DNA from 3 places in the Streptosporangium sp. NPDC000095 genome. Region 1 is predicted to be linked to each of the others. Evidence: predicted binding sites of a transcription regulator. Region 1 holds the regulator's gene; each other region holds the start of a gene.
The links. Region 1 encodes HrcA, which represses chaperone genes, less so after heat shock. Its sites were predicted from a motif close to TTGGCACTCTCNNNNNGAGAGTGCCAA; they were not measured.

Region 1 (4,141 bases):
AAGACCGGGACGGTCATGGGCCGTCCGGGCGGACCGCCCCGAGGTGCCCCCGGCAACGCGACCGGGACGATGCCTCGGGACGGACCCGACGCCCCGGCCGGGAACCTGCACCGGGCAGGGTGCGGGCCGGACCGTGACGACGCGACCGGAAGCGGGGCGGAGCGGCCGTTGAGACCTGGTCAGCGGCCATTGAAAGCGTCCCGCAGGCGGGAGAAGAAGCTCTGCTGCCCGGGGGCGAACTTACCGGGCGGGCGCTCCTCGCCGCGGAGCCTGGCGAGCTCCTTCAGGAGGGTCTCCTGCTCAGCGTCGAGGCGGGCGGGGGTCTCCACGTTCACATGGATCAGCAGGTCGCCTCGGCCCGTCTCGTTCAGCCGTTGCACGCCCCGCCCGTAGAGGGGGATCGTCTGCCCGGACTGCGTGCCGGGACGGATGTCGAGCTCCTCGGCGCCGTCGAGCGTCTCCATGGTCAGGATGGTGCCGAGCGCGGCCGCGGTCATCGGGATCTGCACGGTGCAGTGCAGGTCGTCGCCGCGCCTCTCGAAGATCTCGTGGGGACGCTCGACGATCTCCAGGAACAGGTCTCCGGGCGGACCCCCGCCCGGGCCGATCTCGCCTTCGCCGGCGAGCTGGATGTGGGTGCCGTCCTCGACACCGGCCGGGATGCGGACCTTGATGGTCCGCCGGGTGCGGACCCGGCCGTCACCCGAGCACTCCTGGCAGGGGTTGCGGATGATCGATCCGAAGCCGCCGCACTGGGGGCAGGGGCGGGAGGTCATGACCTGGCCGAGGAAGGACCGGGTGACCTGGGAGACCTCTCCCCGGCCGTGACACATGTCACAGGTGTCGGGGTGGGTGCCGGCCGCGGCCCCTGAGCCCGTGCAGACCTCACAGACCACGGCGGTGTCGACGACCAGCTCGCGGGTGGTGCCGAAGCCCGACTCGCGCAGGTCGAGCTCGACCCTGATGGTCGCGTTGCGCCCGCGGCGGGCACGGGAGCGGGGGCCTCGGCCACCGCCTCCACCGGCCGCGCCGAAGAAGGCGTCCATGATGTCGCTGAACGGGAAGCCGGCGCCGAAGCCCCCGGCGCCCGCACCGCCGCCCGCGGCGAACGGGTCGGCACCCATGTCGTACATCTGCCGCTTGCCGGAGTCGGACAGGACCTCGTAGGCCTGTGTGATCTCCTTGAAGCGCTCCTGAGTCTCAGGATCGGGGTTGACGTCGGGATGCAACTCGCGTGCCAGGCGGCGGTACGCCTTCTTGATCTCTTCCGCACTGGCGTCACGGCGCACCCCGAGGGTGCCGTAGTAGTCGCTCTTAGCCACTTTTCGTTGACCTCTTATGATGCAGCCAGAATCTGGCTGACGTAGCGTGCCACCGCGCGCACCGCGCCCATCGTGACCGGGTAGTCCATTCGCGTCGGGCCCAGCACACCGAGCCGGGCGAGTTGCTTGTCCCCGGAACCGTATCCAGCGGCGACGATGGATGTGCCCTGGAGTCCGGTGTAGGGGTTCTCCGAGCCGATCCGCACGGTCAGCGCGGAAAGGTCCGAGGTCTCACCGAGCAGTCGCATGAGCACGACCTGCTCTTCCAGGGCCTCCAGCACGTCGCGGAGCCCGACGGTGAAGTCGGCTCCCGCGAGGTTGGCGGCCCCGGCAAAAACGATCTTCTCATCATGCCTGTCCACCAGGGACTCGAGCAGTACGGACAGGATAGTCGCCGCGAGCGGTCGATCCTCCGCAGGCAACCGCTCCGGCAGATCGGCGACCCGGTCGGGAACGCTGGTGAGCCCGCATCCGTCGAGGGAGGCGTTGAGCATCGCGCGCAGGTGTGCCACGCGCTGCTCGTCGATGACGTCGGGCACCTCGATCACGCGCTGCTCGACCCTGCCGGTGTTGGTGATCAGCACGAACATCAGCCGGCGCTCGCTCAGCGGCACCAGCTCGACGTGCCTGACCGTCGAGTGGGTCAGCGTCGGATACTGCACCACGGCGACCTGCCGGGTGAGCTGGGCCAGCAGCCGCACCGTCCGCATGACGACGTCGTCGATGTCCACGGCGCCCGCGAGGAAACTCTCGATGGCCTTGCGTTCCGCGCTCGACAGGGGTTTCACCTGCGAGAGCCTGTCGACGAAGAGCCGGTAGCCCTTGTCGGTGGGCACCCGGCCGGCGCTGGTGTGGGGTTGGGCGATGTAGCCCTGCTCCTCCAGCATCGCCATGTCGTTACGGATCGTCGCCGGGGACACCCCCAGGTTGTGCCGGTCCGCGAGAGCCTTCGACCCCACCGGTTCGTTGGTGGACACGTAGTCCTCGACGATGGCGCGGAGCACGGCGAGCTTGCGGTCGTCGACCAACGTGGTCACCTCCCTGCCTGCGTTCAGAGGGAAACACGAGGCTTGGCACTCTGTGTTCCCGAGTGCCAAGTGTACGGCCCCCGCACGGAAGGCGCGATAAGCGAAAGCGGTGGATGATGACGGCAAGCCTTTGTCAAGTCAACTGCTATCGCGATCCAAGCGATACCCACCACAATTTGCACATGTCCAACGATTTCGGTTCTTATCCGGGCGACGCCTCCCGCGGCCCCGGTCACGGCGGCCCTCAGCAGCCGTATGGTCAGCAGTACGGCCAGCAGCAGCCCGGCCAGCAATACGGTCAGCAGCCGTACGGCCAGCAGCCCCCCTCGTACGGTTACGCCCCTCCCGGTTACGGCGCCCCGCAGGGACCGCCTCCCAGCGGAAAGATCAAGCCTGGCATCGGGTGGATCGTCGGGGTCTGGTTGCTCGCCCTGGTCAGCATCGTCGTCGGCATCGGCGGCTTCGCCGGTGGCATCCTCGGCGCGGTCACCGACGCGGCCCCGACGCGGACGTTCGCCCCCGGCGAGACCGCGACGGTCGCGCTCGACCCGGCGGACAAGCCGGCGATCTACGTCGCCACCGGCGGGCCCACCAAGTTCGAGTGCACGCTCACCGGCGGTACGAGCACGCCCCGCCTGCAGAAGCCGGACATCCAGCAGACCGTCGCGGGATCCGACGGCGTCACCTGGGAGATGGGCCTGCGGGTCGGCGTGGACCAGGCGGGCGACTACCAGGTCCAGTGCTCCGCCGACCCCGCCGACGGCACGACCTTCGGCGTGGGCAGGGAACTGTCCGCCGACTCGCTGGTGGGCGGGGTGGCCGCCCTGTTCTTGATCCCCGGTATCGGGATCCTGCTCGCCATCGTCGTGACGATCGTCGTGCTGGTGAAGCGCAGCGGCGCCCGCAAGCGCCAGGCCGCCGCCGCGTCGTCGATGGGGCAGTGGGGACAGCCGGGACCCTACGGCAGGTGACGCCGGTGTTTGCTAGCGTCCCACCTGATCCCCGGCGAGAGAGGGTGGCGGTCGGTGATGTACGAGCGTGACGTTCTGGCGGGAGACTGGCGGCGCCCGCGCAGGGGGACGATCCCCCAGGTGCCCGCGGAGCTCGACCTGGTCGTCGAGGACGCCGACGGCGGCTTCTGTGGCGCCGTGGTGGCCTGCGACAAGGAGGCCGTCACCCTGGAGGACCGCTTCGGGCGCCGGCGGGTCTTCCCGCTGGAGCCGGCCGCCTTCCTTCTGGAGGGCAGGGTCGTGACCCTCGTACGACCCGCCGCCGCGCCGCGCGGCCCGAGGCGGAGCGCGTCGGGTTCCATCGCGGTCGAGGGCCTGCGGGCCCAGGTCGCGATGGAGAGCCGGATCTACGTGGAGGGCGTGCACGACGCCGCGCTCGTGGAGAAGGTCTGGGGGCACGACCTGCGGGTCGAGGGCGTGGTCGTGGAGTATCTGGAGGGGGTCGACCACCTGCCCTCGATCGTCGATGAGTTCGGCCCGGGGCCGGGGCGGCGGCTGGGTGTGCTCGTCGACCACCTCGTCCCCGGTTCCAAGGAGAGCCGGATCGCCGCGCGGATCTCCTCACCGCACGTACTGATCGTCGGGCACCCGTTCGTGGACGTCTGGCAGGCGGTCAGACCGCAGGTGCTCAGGATCCCCTCCTGGCCGTCGGTGCCCCGCGGGGTGCCCTGGAAGGAGGGTGTCATCGCCGCGCTGGGCTGGAATGTGGAGCCTGCCGCCGCATGGCGCCGCATTCTCGGATCGGTCACGACATATGCCGATCTGGAGCCAGAGCTCCTCG
Region 2 (4,141 bases), on a different contig from region 1:
GTGATCCACCGAGAGCTCCTTCGCTCGCCGACGCTCAGCCGCGCGGTTGGGTTTGATGGGATTTGCTGATGAACGAGAGGGAAACGCAGGCGAGAGAGAACTCCCGCCCGGCAACCTTAGCCCCTGGATCAGGGTTTTCTGGCAGCGAGAATAAAAGAAAGGAATTGCCGGTTGGCTGGAAGAATTGACTATTTTGGCTGGTCAGATGGTGATGATCCGCCGGTCAGTCGGGGGTGCACACGAAGGCGAACGGCCGGTCACCGATTCGGGTGAGAATGACCACCGCGGATTCCCCGCCGGAAAGTCGGAGGTCTTTCCTGAGGCGGTCGACGTCCACCGCTGAGCCACGCTTCTTGATCGTCACATTGCCGGCGCCGCGCTCGCGGAGCGCCGCCCGCAACCGCTTGAGCGAGAACGGCAGCGTCTCGTGGACCTCGTACCGCGACGCCCACGGCGTCGGCGTCGCGGTGTCACCGGTGATGTAGGCGATCTGCGGGTCGAGCAGGTGCCCGCCGACCGACGCGGCGATCTCCGCGACCAGGTGGGCGCGGATCGCCGCGCCGTCCGGCTCGTAGATGTAGCGTCCCGCGGGGCCGGTGGCGGGATCGCCGAGGGCGGGGTCGGGGGTCATCGTGGCCCCCGACGGCAGGATCGTCGCCCTGCGCGCCGCCTCGCCCGCCAGCGCACCGCACCAGATCACGGCCTCCTTGACGTCGCCTTTGTACGAGACCCACTCGGCCTCCGCGCCCTCGGGGACGAACTCGTACGGGATCCCGGGGGCGACCTTCAGGCAGGCGGCCCCGGCTCGGGCCACCATCTCCAGCACGGCGGGCCAGGGCGGTGAGTATCCCATCGGGTCGAAGGTCCGGCCCCGCGCGCCGCGGCGCGCGGGGTCGGCGAACAGGACGTCGAAGGCGGCCGGGTCCAGGGTGGAGGCGTCGGCGGCGCGGACCGAGACCCGGTCGCCGAAGCCCAGGGCGTCGGCGTTGGCCTGGGCGATCGCGGCGGTGAGCGGGTCGGCGTCGACGGCCTCGACGGAGCACCCGGCCCTGGCCAGGGCGAGGAGGTCGCCGCCGATGCCGCAGCAGACGTCGGCGACCCGCGAGCCCGGGGGGAGGCGCCGCGCCCTGTGGTCGGCGACCTCGCGGCGGGTGGCCTGCTCCAGGCCGGTCCGGGTGAAGTACATGAGATCGGCGTCGGCGCCGAACTTCTCCCTCGCGCGCAGCCTGAGCGTCGCCTGGGTGAGCGCCGCGGAGGTCAGGTCCGCGTCGTAGATCTTCCTTAACCTCGTCACCGCCGTCACCGGGTCGTCGGCGGCGGTCTCGGCCGCGGCGCCCAGAGCCTCCTGGCCGCGCTGGGTGAGGAGCTCCCGGAATGCGTCGAGATTCACATCGGCCGACGCTACCGCCTCGGCCGTAGGGCTTCGCCGTAGGGCTTCCACCTGGCTTGACGTTCGCGTGAAGCGGAGAAGGGGTGCTTCGTGTTGACTGTCAAGGCCACCTTGCATACTGTTCCGTATTGGCACTCTCCCGGTGAGAGTGCCAAATACATGCGACGAGGCAGGTCTGACACCCGCGACGGCAGACCGCTGGTCGCCTCTTCTAGATCATTCATATCTGAAGGGGAGGTCCGACGTGACGACCGCCACCAAGGTTCCCGTTAAGCCGCTCGGCGACCGCATTGTGGTCCAGCCGCTTGAGGCCGAGCAGACCACCGCTTCCGGTCTGGTCATCCCGGACACCGCCAAGGAGAAGCCGCAGGAGGGCAAGGTCCTCGCGGTGGGTCCCGGCAACTGGGACGACGAGGGCGAGAAGCGGATTCCGCTCGACGTCAAGGAGGGCGACGTGGTCCTCTACAGCAAGTACGGCGGCACCGAGGTGAAGTACAACGGCGAGGAGTATCTCGTGCTCTCCGCCCGTGACGTGCTCGCCATCATCGAGAAGTAGTTCTCGCTTCACAAAGATGACGTATCGAGCCCCGGGTCGCGTCAGCGCCCGGGGCTTTGATGCGCCGACGTACTTATAGAGAGGATTGTCATGCCGAAGACCCTGTCGTTCGAGGAGGACGCGCGCCGAGCTCTCGAGCGCGGCGTGAACGCTCTCGCGGACGCGGTCAAGGTGACGCTGGGCCCGCGCGGCCGCAACGTCGTCATCGACAAGAAGTTCGGTGCGCCCACCATCACCAACGACGGTGTCACCATCGCCCGCGAGGTCGAGCTGGAGACGCCGTACGAGAACCTGGGCGCCCAGCTGGCCAAGGAAGTGGCGACCAAGACCAACGACGTCGCCGGTGACGGCACCACCACCGCGACGGTCCTGGCCCAGGCCATGGTCCGCGAGGGTCTGCGCAACGTGGCCGCCGGAGCGCAGCCGCTCTCCCTCAAGCGCGGCATCGACATCGCGGCCAGGACCGTGAGCGACCGGCTGATCGAGTCGGCCCGTCCGGTCGAGGACAAGAAGGAGATCGCGAATGTGGCGACGATCTCCGCGCAGGACGCCAAGATCGGTGAGCTGATCGCCGAGGCGTTCGACAAGGTGGGCAAGGACGGTGTCATCACCGTCGAAGAGTCCAACAGCATGGGCCTGGAGCTCGAGTTCACCGAGGGTCTCCAGTTCGACAAGGGTTACCTGTCGCCCTACATGGTGACCGACCAGGAGCGCATGGAGGCGATCCTGGAGGACCCCTACATCCTGATCACCCAGGGCAAGATCGCCTCTGTCGCCGACTTCCTGCCGCTGCTCGAGAAGATCGCGCAGACGAAGAAGGCCCTGCTGGTCATCGCCGAGGACGTCGAGGGCGAGGCCCTCGCGGTCCTCGTCACGAACAAGATCCGTGGCACCTTCACCTCCGTCGCCGTCAAGGCGCCGGGCTTCGGTGACCGCCGCAAGGCCATGCTGCAGGACATCGCCATCCTCACCGGTGGCCAGGTCGTGAGCGAGGAGATCGGCCTCAAGCTGGAGCACGTCGGCCTGGAGGTGCTGGGCACCGCCCGGCGCGTCGTCATCACCAAGGACTCCACCACCGTCGTCGACGGTGCCGGTGAGGCCGCGGCGATCGCCGACCGCGTCAAGGAGATCAAGCTCGCCATCGAGCAGTCCGACTCCGACTGGGACCGCGAGAAGCTCCAGGAGCGCCTCGCCAAGCTCTCCGGCGGCGTCTGCGTGCTCAAGGTCGGCGCGGCCACCGAGGTGGAGCTGAAGGAGAAGAAGCACCGCCTGGAGGACGCCATCTCGGCGACGCGTGCGGCGATCGAGGAGGGCATCGTCTCCGGCGGTGGCTCCGCGCTCATCCACGTCTCCAAGGTCCTCGACGACCTGGGCCTGACGGGTGACGAGGCGACCGGTGTCTCCATCGTCCGCAAGGCTCTCGTCGAGCCGGCCCGCTGGATCGCGGAGAACGCCGGCCTTGAGGGCTACGTCGTGACGGCGAAGGTCACCGAGCTGTCCGTCGGCCAGGGCTTCAACGCCGCCACCGGCGAGTACGGCGACCTGATCGCCCAGGGCGTCATCGACCCGGTCAAGGTCACCCGCTCGGCCGTCCAGAACGCCGCCTCCATCGCCGGCATGCTGCTGACGACCGAGGCCCTCGTGGTGGACAAGCCCGAGGAGGAGGCCCCGGCCGCCGGCCAGGGTCACGGCCACGGCCACGGCCACTGATTCCTCAGCGGTTCCGAAGCGGTTCCGAACGGCTCGCGTCTCGCAGGAGGCGCGAGCCGTTCGTGTTTCGCGGTAAACCGAAAACGATCTCAAGCGTCATGTCGGACGGAAGACCAAACGCGGTTCTAGCGAATAGACGATGTATTTGGCAATCGAATGAAATATTTGCACATTCTGTAGTCGTTGCCGTCGCTGTTTGATTACGCCCCGTTACTCCGCCTCAATGTGACCAATCCGTAGCCGTTTGCGATGACGACAGTCACTATCGGGGCGGGCATCATGCCTAACGTGACCGAGGGATGCGTCGCCGACGCCAAAAATGGGGTGAGGCTTGCGACGAGGTCTGATGGGGTCGCCCACAGGGATGATCTCAAGGATCTGACAAGCCTCGCCGTTCAGGGGGATCGCACCGCGATCGAATCTCTGATCGCGCAACTGCGGCCGATGGTCGTCCGATATTGCCGTGGTCGTCTGGGCCGGGTTTC
Region 3 (4,141 bases), on a different contig from region 1:
GGCCCCTTGAGATCGCGTACGACTTCGGGCGGGTGACCCGGGAGCGGATCGCCGAGGGGCCGACCAACATCTGGCGCTACCGCTCGCTGCTGCCCGTCCCCGAGGACGTGGCCGCCAAGCCCAACATGGCACCCGGCTGGACCAAGCTCGTCAACGCCGGCAACCTCGCCCGCGAGCTGGGCATCCGCTCGCTGCACGTGAAGGACGACTCCGGCAACCCCACCCACTCCTTCAAGGACCGCGTGGTGGCCATCGCCGTCGAGGCGGCACGCAACTTCGGCTTCCACACCCTCTCCTGCTCCTCCACCGGCAACCTCGCCGGCGCCGTGACCGCCGCCGCCGCGCGGGCCGGGCTGGACGCCTGCGTGTTCATCCCCTCCGACCTGGAGCAGGCCAAGATCGTCATGGCCTCCGTGTACGGCGGCAGGCTCATCGGCATCGAGGGCACCTACGACGACGTGAACCGCTTCTGCTCTGAGCTCATCGGCGACGAGCTGGGCGACCAGTGGGGCTTCGTCAACGTCAACCTCCGCCCGTACTACGCGGAGGGTTCCAAGACGCTCGCCTACGAGATCGCCGAGCAGCTCGGCTGGCGCCTTCCCGACCAGATCGTCATTCCGGTCGCCTCCGGCTCGCAGCTCACGAAGATCGACAAGGGCTTCAAGGAGCTGATCGCGCTCGGCCTGGTCGAGGACAGGCCGTACAAGATCTTCGCCGCCCAGGCCGAGGGGTGCTCCCCGGTCTCCTCCGCCTACAAGGCGGGCCACGACGTGATCCGGCCGGTCAAGCCGGACACGATCGCCAAGTCGCTCGCGATCGGTAACCCGGCCGACGGACCGTACGTCCTGGACATCGCCCGCCGCACCGGCGGCGCGGTCGAGGACGTCACCGACGCCGAGATCGTCGACTCGATCCGGCTGCTGGCGAGGACCGAGGGCATCTTCGCCGAGACGGCGGGAGGCGTCGTCGTCGGGGTGCTGCGCAAGCTGGTCGCCTCGGGCACGCTCGACCCCGACGCCGAGACCGTGGTCCTCAACACCGGTGACGGTCTCAAGACCCTGGACGCGGTGGCCGCGGAGGCGCGCCCGACCGCAGTGATTCGACCCTCTCTTGACGCATTCCGTGCGGCTATCGCCTAGAAATCGTGAAAGGTACTGAATTATGAGCGTTTCTGTGCGGATTCCGACGATTCTCCGGACTTACACCGATGGTGCCGCCGAGGTGAACGGAGAAGGCGAGACCCTGCGCGATGTTCTTCAGAAGCTCGACGCGGACTTCCCGGGGATCGGTGCCCGGATTCTCGATGAATCGGGAAAGATCCGACGTTTTGTCAATGTCTACGTTGGGGATGAGGACGTCCGTTTCGCCGACAACCTCGACACGGCGACGCCCTCCGGTGTTCAGATCTCCATCATCCCGGCGGTGGCCGGAGGCTGACTCCTTCGCCCTGACGCGGCCCTGACCGCCTCGCGTCGCACCGCGTCATCCCCAGGGGCACCCGCGAATCCACGGCACCCGCCCGGCTCCGGCCGGGCGGGTGCCGTGTTTTATGACAGAAGCTCATATTTGTCGCGTGCACGAATAATGTAACCCCTGACTAACCAGCAGTGATGATGAAACTTTCTCCTCGTGATAAAAGCTCTCGTAAAGAGGTAGTTTGGTGCTTGACTCTGTTGCCCGACCGCTTCCCACAGGTATGGTCGGAACGATCGACGTGGCGAAGTCCGCCCCGGAGATTGGGGACTTCGCGAGAGGAATGGGCGTCGTCCTTTAAGACCAGTAAGAGGAGTCGCAAGTGGCGCAGGGCACCGTCAAATGGTTCAACGCGGACAAGGGCTACGGCTTCATCGCGGTAGACGGTGGTAAGGATGTGTTCGTCCATTACTCCGCGATCATGATGGATGGCTACCGCGCCCTGGAGCAGGGGCAGCGGGTCGAGTTCGAGATCACCCAGGGGCAGAAGGGTCCCCAGGCGGAATCCGTCCGGGCGGTCTGACGCGGCCGTTTCATGAATTCGCAGGGAGGAGTCGGCGGGTCCCGAGGTGTCGCGGTCCGCTGAACCCCCACCGCCCAGGCCCGGCTCGCCCTCATCCGGCGAGCCGGGCGTTCGTGTCGTTCGGGCATCCGCCAACGACGGCAATGACGGCAGTGACCCCAAAGGCGCCAATGCCTCCCAAAGGCCCCGATGATGACCCATCGCGTACGCCGACGTGGCGCGGGATCTTCGCGGACATGACGAGAAGCTGAAGATCGTCCCACGCGCGGCCCAGGTCAACGGGGCGCGGCTTGCACTCGTCGGGGTAGAGTGCTAAACAGATTCTTGGCACTCACGCATAGAGAGTGCCAATCCTGGATCGAGGCGATGGGGCCCGCCGAACGGAGTCGTGGGCCCACATGCCGTCGCGGGCGTCGGCTCGGTCCGGTGTAAGCCACCCTTTCTCTGGGAGGTTAGCCGTATGGCAGCCAAGATGATCGCGTTTAACGAGGACGCCCGGCGCGGTCTCGAGCGCGGCATGAACCAGCTCGCGGACGCCGTCAAGGTGACCCTCGGCCCCAAGGGCCGTAACGTCGTGCTGGAGAAGAAGTGGGGCGCCCCCACCATCACCAACGATGGTGTCTCCATCGCCAAGGAGATCGAGCTCGAAGACCCGTGGGAGAAGATCGGGGCCGAGCTCGTCAAGGAGGTCGCGAAGAAGACCGACGACGTCGCGGGTGACGGCACCACCACCGCCACCGTGCTCGCCCAGGCTCTCGTACGCGAGGGTCTTCGCAACGTCGCCGCCGGCGCGAACCCGATGTCCCTGAAGAAGGGCATCGAGGCCGCCGTCGAGCGCGTGTCGGAGGAGCTGTCCAAGCTCGCCAAGGACGTGGAGACGAAGGCGCAGATCGCCTCCACGGCGTCCATCTCCGCGGGCGACCCGCAGATCGGCGAGATGATCGCCGAGGCGATGGACAAGGTCGGCAAGGAAGGCGTCATCACCGTCGAGGAGAGCAACACCTTCGGTCTCGAGCTTGAGCTCACCGAGGGCATGCGCTTCGACAAGGGCCTCACCTCGATGTACTTCGTCACCGACCCGGAGCGTATGGAGGCCGTCCTCGACGACCCGTACATCCTCGTCGTCAACTCCAAGGTGTCCGCCAACAAGGACCTGCTCCCGGTTCTCGACAAGGTCGTGCAGGCCGGCAAGCCGCTGCTGATCATCGCCGAGGACGTCGAGGGCGAGGCCCTGGCCACCCTGGTCGTGAACAAGATCCGTGGCCTGTTCCGCTCGGTCGCGGTCAAGGCGCCCGGTTTCGGTGACCGTCGCAAGGCGATGCTGGGCGACATCGGCATCCTGACCGGTGCCCAGGTCATCAGCGAGGACCTCGGCCTGAAGCTGGAGTCCACCACCCTGGACCAGCTCGGCCGCGCCCGCCAGGTCATCGTCACCAAGGACGAGACCACCATCGTCGACGGTGCCGGTGACGCCGAGCAGATCGCCGGCCGGGTCAACCAGATCCGCGCCGAGATCGACAACACCGACTCCGACTACGACCGCGAGAAGCTCCAGGAGCGTCTGGCCAAGCTGGCCGGCGGCGTGGCCGTCATCAAGGCCGGTGCCGCGACCGAGGTCGAGCTCAAGGAGCGCAAGCACCGCATCGAGGACGCCGTTCGCAACGCGAAGGCGGCCGTCGAGGAGGGCATCGTCCCCGGCGGTGGCGTGGCGCTGCTGCAGGCCGGCGCGAAGGCGTTCGACAAGCTGGAGCTCTCCGGCGACGAGGCCACCGGTGCCGCGATCGTGAAGAAGGCTCTGGAGGAGCCGCTGAAGCAGATCGCGGTGAACGCCGGCCTTGAGGGCGGCGTCGTCGTGGAGAAGGTGCGCAACCTTCCCGCGGGTGAGGGCCTCAACGCCGCCACCGGCGAGTACGTCAACCTGTTCGAGACGGGCATCATCGACCCGGCCAAGGTGACGCGTTCCGCGCTGCAGAACGCGGCGTCCATCGCGGCGCTGTTCCTCACCACCGAGGCCGTCATCGCCGAGAAGCCCGAGAAGGCCGCGGCCGCCCCCGCCATGCCCGGCGGCGGCGACATGGACTTCTGAGTCCAACCGCTTTCAGGTAAAAGAGGCGACCCCGAGGATCTCGGGGTCGCCTCTTTTTT

Region 2: the regulator HrcA is predicted to act here: its motif matches at 1,519-1,545, upstream of groES (co-chaperone GroES).
Region 3: the regulator HrcA is predicted to act here: its motif matches at 2,321-2,347, upstream of groL (chaperonin GroEL).

Annotation. Positions count from the first base shown of each region.
Region 1 covers NZ_JBIAZS010000001.1:1,012,652-1,016,792, forward strand. The annotation lists gene ACFY3V_RS04205 (16S rRNA (uracil(1498)-N(3))-methyltransferase) at 1-17, opposite strand, end outside; gene dnaJ (molecular chaperone DnaJ) at 180-1,322, opposite strand; gene hrcA (heat-inducible transcriptional repressor HrcA) at 1,337-2,350, opposite strand; gene ACFY3V_RS04220 (hypothetical protein) at 2,533-3,321, shown strand; gene ACFY3V_RS04225 (DUF3097 domain-containing protein) at 3,379-4,141, shown strand, end outside.
Region 2 covers NZ_JBIAZS010000006.1:165,209-169,349, forward strand. The annotation lists gene ACFY3V_RS16080 (hypothetical protein) at 1-9, opposite strand, end outside; gene ACFY3V_RS16085 (methyltransferase domain-containing protein) at 224-1,390, opposite strand; gene groES (co-chaperone GroES) at 1,635-1,946, shown strand; gene groL (chaperonin GroEL) at 2,037-3,656, shown strand; gene ACFY3V_RS16100 (sigma-70 family RNA polymerase sigma factor) at 3,936-4,141, shown strand, end outside.
Region 3 covers NZ_JBIAZS010000023.1:83,949-88,089, reverse strand. The annotation lists gene thrC (threonine synthase) at 1-1,139, shown strand, start outside; gene ACFY3V_RS35955 (MoaD/ThiS family protein) at 1,162-1,437, shown strand; gene ACFY3V_RS35950 (cold-shock protein) at 1,796-1,996, shown strand; gene groL (chaperonin GroEL) at 2,457-4,082, shown strand.